Regions from separate parts of the Dechloromonas aromatica RCB genome, predicted to be linked through region 2. Evidence: predicted binding sites of a transcription regulator. Region 2 holds the regulator's gene; the other holds the start of a gene.
The links. Region 2 encodes sigma-54, which starts transcription at its own class of promoters, with help from an activator protein. Its sites were predicted from a motif close to TGGCACGCTTNCTGCTNA; they were not measured.
Positions count from the first base shown of each region.

Region 1: nifL (nitrogen fixation negative regulator NifL) is a predicted target of sigma-54. The motif match lies at 1,607-1,624, and genes of this name have one in related genera.

Region 1 covers NC_007298.1:1,605,074-1,608,297, forward strand. Annotated here, with positions in the region: gene nifA (nif-specific transcriptional activator NifA) at 1-20, opposite strand, end outside; gene nifL (nitrogen fixation negative regulator NifL) at 40-1,572, opposite strand; gene rsxG (electron transport complex subunit RsxG) at 1,889-2,518, shown strand; gene DARO_RS07705 (electron transport complex subunit E) at 2,520-3,194, shown strand; gene DARO_RS07710 (SoxR reducing system RseC family protein) at 3,197-3,224, shown strand, end outside.
Region 2 covers NC_007298.1:4,446,757-4,449,980, forward strand. Annotated here, with positions in the region: gene hprK (HPr(Ser) kinase/phosphatase) at 1-402, opposite strand, end outside; gene ptsN (PTS IIA-like nitrogen regulatory protein PtsN) at 412-858, opposite strand; gene hpf (ribosome hibernation-promoting factor, HPF/YfiA family) at 910-1,236, opposite strand; gene DARO_RS21130 (RNA polymerase factor sigma-54) at 1,252-2,721, opposite strand; gene lptB (LPS export ABC transporter ATP-binding protein) at 2,749-3,224, opposite strand, start outside.

The sequences.
Region 1 (3,224 bases), 1.7 Mb from region 2:
TGGATGGTGTGTTCGTGCATGCTGTTCTCGTGGTTTTTCTTAGATCGGGTCACCGTCGACCCGGAATTCGACAATCGCCGCGCAACCGCCGCTCGGGCTGTCATCGAGATCGATGATGCCGCCGTGATCGGCCACCACCTGCTGGGCGCGCGACAGTCCGGTACCAATGTGTTTGCCGCTGCCGCCCTTGGCCGTGAAGAAGGGTTCGAAGGCCTTGTAGCGCCAGTCCTGTGGGATGCCGGGGCCGCTGTCGAGCACGGAAACGACGATACAGTCACCGTTCAGGGCGCTGGTCAGCGACAGTTCGCGGCGCTTCCAGCCCTTGATGTTCATCGCCTCGATGGCGTTGTCGACCAGCGCCTTGAACAGCATGCGCAGTTGCAATGGGCGGCCGAGGATGGCAGGCAGGGTGGCGGCCGGTTGCCAATCGACGATGATGCCGGCGGCGAGCAGGCGGGGCGTGCTGACTTCGAGCACGTCACGCAGGATTTCATTCATGTTTACGCTGACGACGATCTCCTGCGGGCTTTGCGGAATGACCTGGCGCAGTGCCTCCATGTGTTCGCGGCTGCCCGATAGCGCCTGCTGCAGCATGGCGGCGCTGGCCGGGTCGCGGCGCTGGAGCACCGAAATGGCCGAAGACATCACGTTCATCGGCTCTTCCAGCCGGAAGATGGCGGCCGACAGGCCTTCGCGGATGGCCGCCGTGCGTTCCTCCTCGGCCAGCACGGCCTGCAGGGCCGAGGCGCGGGCGCGCTCCTGTTCCTCGCGCAGGTTGCTGACATCGGCGATAACCAGCAGCAAGCCAGGCTGACCGGCGGCGCAGAAATAGCTGTCGGCGCAATCGCTGTGCATGCCGATCACTGACGAGGTGACCGACAGCCAGCGCGCCCGGCCGGCGGCCCGGTCGATCCGGGCTTCGCGGTTGCTGACTACCAGTTGCTGCGGGTTTTCGGCCAGTGCTTCGCGCCAGGCCGGCAGCAGGCTGTCGAGTACGGTATGGGCCGGTTCCTTGACCCGCAGGTCGGTGACCAGCTTCTTGTATTCCTGGTTGTCGAGGATGACGCGGCCGGTTGGGTCGAGCAGGGCAAAAGCGACTGGCGCAGCATCGACGACCGATTCGATCAGGTGCTTCTGGTTGGCGACAACGCGTTCCAGGCGATGCAGCTCGGTGATGTTGCGGTGCATGCCGAGGAAATGGGTGGTTGTTCCCGTCGCATCGACGACCGGGGAAATGCTCAGTTCCGCCAGGTAAAGCTCGCCATCCTTGCGCCGGTTGAGCAGTTTGCCAGCCCATGGCTTTTGTTCGGCGAGCGACTTCCACAGGGCTTGGTACACCTCTGGCGGCGTCGTGTGGTTGGAGAGCACCGATTCGTTCTTGCCGATGATCTCTTCCTTCGTATAGCCGGTCACCCGCGTGAACGCATCGTTGGCGAAAAGGATGTTGGCCTTGTCGTCAGTAATCGAGATGGCCAGGTCGGCCTGGTCAACGGCCTGCCGGTAGGCTTCCGGCGGAAGTGCCTGGGCGGCCGATGGCTCGATTATTTGTTTTGCGCGCTGGACTGCCGTCATTGGGTGGCTCCTCATGAATTCGTTTTCTACGACCAAAGCAGAATCCATGCCGCGGTGCAGCATTTGGCGCCAAGTCCTCCGCTGGCCTCGTTTCGGGGGAAATGCGACGAAATTGATGTTGCATTTGCGACATTGTCTTTGGGGAAAAACGCACCGTTGTTGTGCGTTTTGCCTCGACTTTGGGCGGTCATTGGCTCAAACGGCGCCGTTACAGGGGTTGCAGCGCGGCGATTGAAATTTCAAACGGGTTAGGTCTATGACAAATTCATTGGCACAGAAACTGCTGGACATGGGCAAACCAATGAGTGATCCCACCATGAATACTTCTCAAGCCTTGCCAATCGGAAGCCAAGCCAGAATGTTCAAGCATGGCCTCATCCTGTGTCTGTTCTGCCTTGGTTTCGGGCTGCTGCTTGCAGTTACCGACGAAATCACCGTGGATAACATCGCGGCGCGGGCGATCGAGGACAAGCAGAACTCGCTGAGCCAGGTGCTGCCGGATGAGCTGCATGACAACAATCCGGTGACCGACACGCTGACCCTGGCGAATGCTGAAGGCCGGGCGCTGACCGTTTATCGGGCCAGAAAGAACGGCCTGGTGACCGGTGTGGCTTACGAGATATTCGGTACCGGCTACGCCGGCGAAATCAAGCTGATGATGGGCATCGCCGCTGACGGCAAGCTGCTCGGCGTGCGCGTTCTGGCGCACAAGGAAACGCCGGGCCTGGGCGACAAGATCGAGGCCAAGAAGGGCCCCTGGATCGAGCGTTTCACCGGGCTGTCGCTGGGCAATCCGCCGCTTGAGCGCTGGAAGGTGAAAAAGGACGGCGGCGATTTCGACCAGTTTGCCGGAGCCACCATCACGCCGCGCGGCGTCATGGCGGCGATTCGCGGCGGGCTCGAGTTTTTTGCCGAAAACAAATCCACTTTGACGAAGGGAGACTGACATGGCCAACAGCGACTACAAGACGATCGTCAAGGACGGTCTGTGGGACAACAACGGCGTGTTCAGCATGCTGCTTGGCATGTGTCCCTGCATGGCGATGACCACCAGCGCCACCAACGGCTTCGGCATGGGGCTGGCGACGGCGGTGGTGATGGCCGCCTCGAGCTACCTGGTGGCCGTGTTCCGCAACCGGATCACGACGGAAGTGCGGATCCCGGTGTATATCCTGATCGTTGCCGCCATGGTGACGGTGGTCGATCTGGGCATGAACGCCTGGATGCATGAGTTGTACAAGGTGCTCGGCCTGTTCATCCCGCTGATCGTCTCAAACTGCCTGCCGCTGGCCCGGCTTGAAGCCTTCGCCGCCAAGCAGTCGCCGACGCCTGCCTTCCTGGATGGCTTGTTCATGGGCCTGGGTTTCACGATTGCCCTGACGGCGATCGGCGCCGTTCGCGAAATCATTGGCTCCGGCACCTTGTTTGCCGATGCCTCGCTGCTGCTCGGGCCAAGCTTCAAGGCGATCGAGATGCGCCTGCTGCCGGCGGACATGGGCGTCCTGATGATGATCCTGCCGCCGGGTGGCTTCATCGTCACCGGTCTGCTCGTCGTCGGCAAGCGCCTGATGGATCTGGCTGCCGGCAAGGAAATCCAGATGGCCGGTGCGCACGCCCTGTGATCATGAGCCACGACGCCCTGAATCCTTCGC
Region 2 (3,224 bases):
CAAACGGGCCGATAGATAGATGCGGAGCAGATCAATCACCGCCGAGCAGGGCTTCGGTGAAAAGATCAGCGGCGTCGAAAACTGCATGCAGGTTTCTTCAACCAGCGGCGGCGGCGTCAGACCATCGGCGACAATCAGTGCTGGAGGCTGCGCACCGAGCAGATCAGAAAGCATCTGGGCAAAACGCCGCTCACCAATGCGCATCGCCCATTCGTATTCGGCCAGGCCCAGGACCTGCAGACGTTCCGGATGAATGATGTTGATGTGGCCGACCAGATCTGCGCCGTAGTTGTTCGACCCCTTGATTTCAATCCGGCGATCAGCCTGGTGGCCAATGTGCCAGTTCAATAGCAGTTTGTCGCGGTTGTCCTCATAGAGCTGTACAAGGTTAACGTGACGCACAGACGTTTCTCAGGACTGAAACAGTGCAAGGACGGCCGCAGAATCAGGGGCAAGTTGCAGCTTTTCGCGGAATGCCCGATCGGAAAAACGCTGGGCAAGTTCGGAAAGAATCTGCAGATGCTGCTCGGTAGCCTGCTCGGGAACGAGCAGGACGAAAAGAAGATCGACCGGACGACCATCCGGCGAATCGAAGGGAACAGGTGTCGCCAGGCGCATAAATGCACCGGCTGCCTGCTTGAGACCTTTAATCCGGCCATGGGGAATCGCGACCCCCTGACCCAGTCCGGTAGAGCCCAGTTTTTCGCGGGCGAAGAGGCTGTCAAAGATTGTTGAGCGCGCCAGTCCGAGTCGAGTTTCGAAGAGAATTCCCGCCTGTTCGAAAACCCGTTTTTTGCTGCTCGCTTCAAGATCGAGCAATACCTGGTCAGCGGTCAGAAGATTGATAAGAGGGTTCATAGGGAAGGGTAATAAAGCAAGGCCGCAGCCATGGCTGCGGCCTGTCGGCGCTTATTCAGCAGCGTCAATCAGTCCCGGCTTGTCACCGCGATGGTGATCCTGAACCTTTTGCTTGTATTTCTGAACTTGGCGGTCCAGCTTGTCGAACAGCGCATCAATGGCAGCGTACAGGTCGTCGCCGGACTCTTCGGCATGCATGTCCTTGCCTGGCACGTGCACAGTCACTTCCGCTTTCTGCTTCAGCTTTTCGACGGACAAAACGACGCTAACGCCGGTTACCTTGTCGAAATGACGGACCACGGGATCCAGCTTGTTTTCGACGTATTCGCGCAGGGCGGGGGTAACTTCGATGTGGTGACCACTAATCTGCAGATTCACTTTTTTCTCCTCTCTCTACAGGGTCTTGCGTAAATTGACCGGGGGGATGTTGAGCGACTCGCGGTATTTGGCAACCGTCCGTCGGGCAACTACGATTCCCTGCTGGCCTAGTATTTCGGATAATTGGCTATCCGACAAGGGCTTCTTGCCATCCTCAGCCGCAATCAATTGCTTGATCAGGGCGCGGATGGCCGTAGCAGAACAAGCACCACCGCTATCGGTGGAGACATGGCTGCCAAAGAAGTATTTCAGTTCGAAGATACCGCGCGGTGTCGCCATGTATTTCTGGCTGGTCACCCGCGATACAGTCGACTCGTGCAGGCCGAGAATATCGGCGATTTCACGCAGCACCAGCGGCCGCATGGCCACTTCGCCGTGTTCGAAGAACTGGCGCTGGCGATCGACAATGGTCTGCGTGACACGGTGTATGGTTTCGAAGCGCTGCTGGACATTCTTGATCAGCCAGCGCGCCTCCTGCAACTGCGTAGATAGATTGCCGTTGCCCCGCCGCTGCTTGGCGAGAATTTCGGCATACAGACGGTTGATGCGCAACCGAGGGTAGGCATCCGGATTGATGTAGGCGGTCCACTTGCCCTTTAGCTTCTTCACGATCACATCCGGCGTGATGTAGCGCGCTTCAATCTGGGCATACCCGGCAGCTGGCCGTGGGTTGAGGCTGGTGATCAGGCTGTGCGCCGCCTTCAAAGCCTCGTCATCGCAACCTGTCAGACGACGAATCTTGGCGAAATCACGGGCGGCGAGCAGTTCGAGATGCTTGTCGACAATAGCCAGGGCCAGTGTACGTTCGGCACATACCGGCAAAACCTTGAGCTGAAGCTGCAGGCATTCCTGAAGACTGCGGGCACCAATGCCGATCGGGTCGAAATTCTGGATATGGCGCAGCGCAATTTCCAGCTCTTCGATTTCAATTTCGTATTCCGGCGGCAGGGTTTCCCACAACTCGACCAGCGGCGCCGAGAGATAGCCATCATCATCGAGTGCTTCGATCAGGAAACGCACCAGACTGCGGTCGCGCTCCGATAGCTGGGTCATGCCCAGTTGCCAGCCCAGATGGTCACGCAGGCTGACGTTGGCCGCATGGATGTCGCGGGAATCGCTATCGTCGTCTTCATCGCGACCGGCGCCGGTAAAGGTCCCGGCATCGGAGGCCCAGCGGTCATCGTCCACCTCCGACGGAGCCGATGGCACATCCTGCTCGCGTTCCTCGCGGGCATCCCGTTCTTCCCGCTCAACCTTTTGCTCGCGCTCACCTTCGTTGCTTTGGGGCGCGTCGAACTGCTGGGCGGCTGAGAAATTATCCCCGCCATGCTCGTCTTCGCGTTCCAGCATGGGATTTTCGAGCAGATAACGCTCGATTTCCTGTTGCATTTCCACCGTCGACAACTGAAGTAGCTTGATCGACTGCTGGAGCTGAGGAGTCAGCGCCAGATGCTGGGATAGTTTTAGCTGGAGAGCGGGCTTCATCGGATAGTGTCGGGTGGGGTCTGTCGGTTAGAGCCTGAAATGCTCGCCGAGATAAACCTTCCGTACGCTTTCATTCTCCACGATTTCGGCCGGCCGTCCAGCGGCCAATACATTTCCGGCGTTGATAATGTAGGCGTGGTCGCAGATACCAAGGGTTTCGCGGACATTGTGGTCGGTGATCAGGACACCAATGCCACGCTCTTTCAAGAAGCGAATGATCTTCTGGATTTCGAGCACGGCAATCGGGTCAACCCCGGCAAAAGGCTCATCGAGCAGGATAAAACGCGGATTGGTGGCCAGGGCGCGGGCAATTTCAACCCGCCGACGCTCACCGCCGGATAATGCAGAGGCATTGACGTGGCGGACATGTCCAACGTGCAGTTCGTTGAGCAGCCCTTCCAGCCGGTCATTTAATTCAGCCTCAGGCAGCTTGAGCAATTCGAGAACGGCGCGGATGTTTTCCTCGACGTTCAGCTTGCGGAAAACAGAGGCTTCCTGCGGCA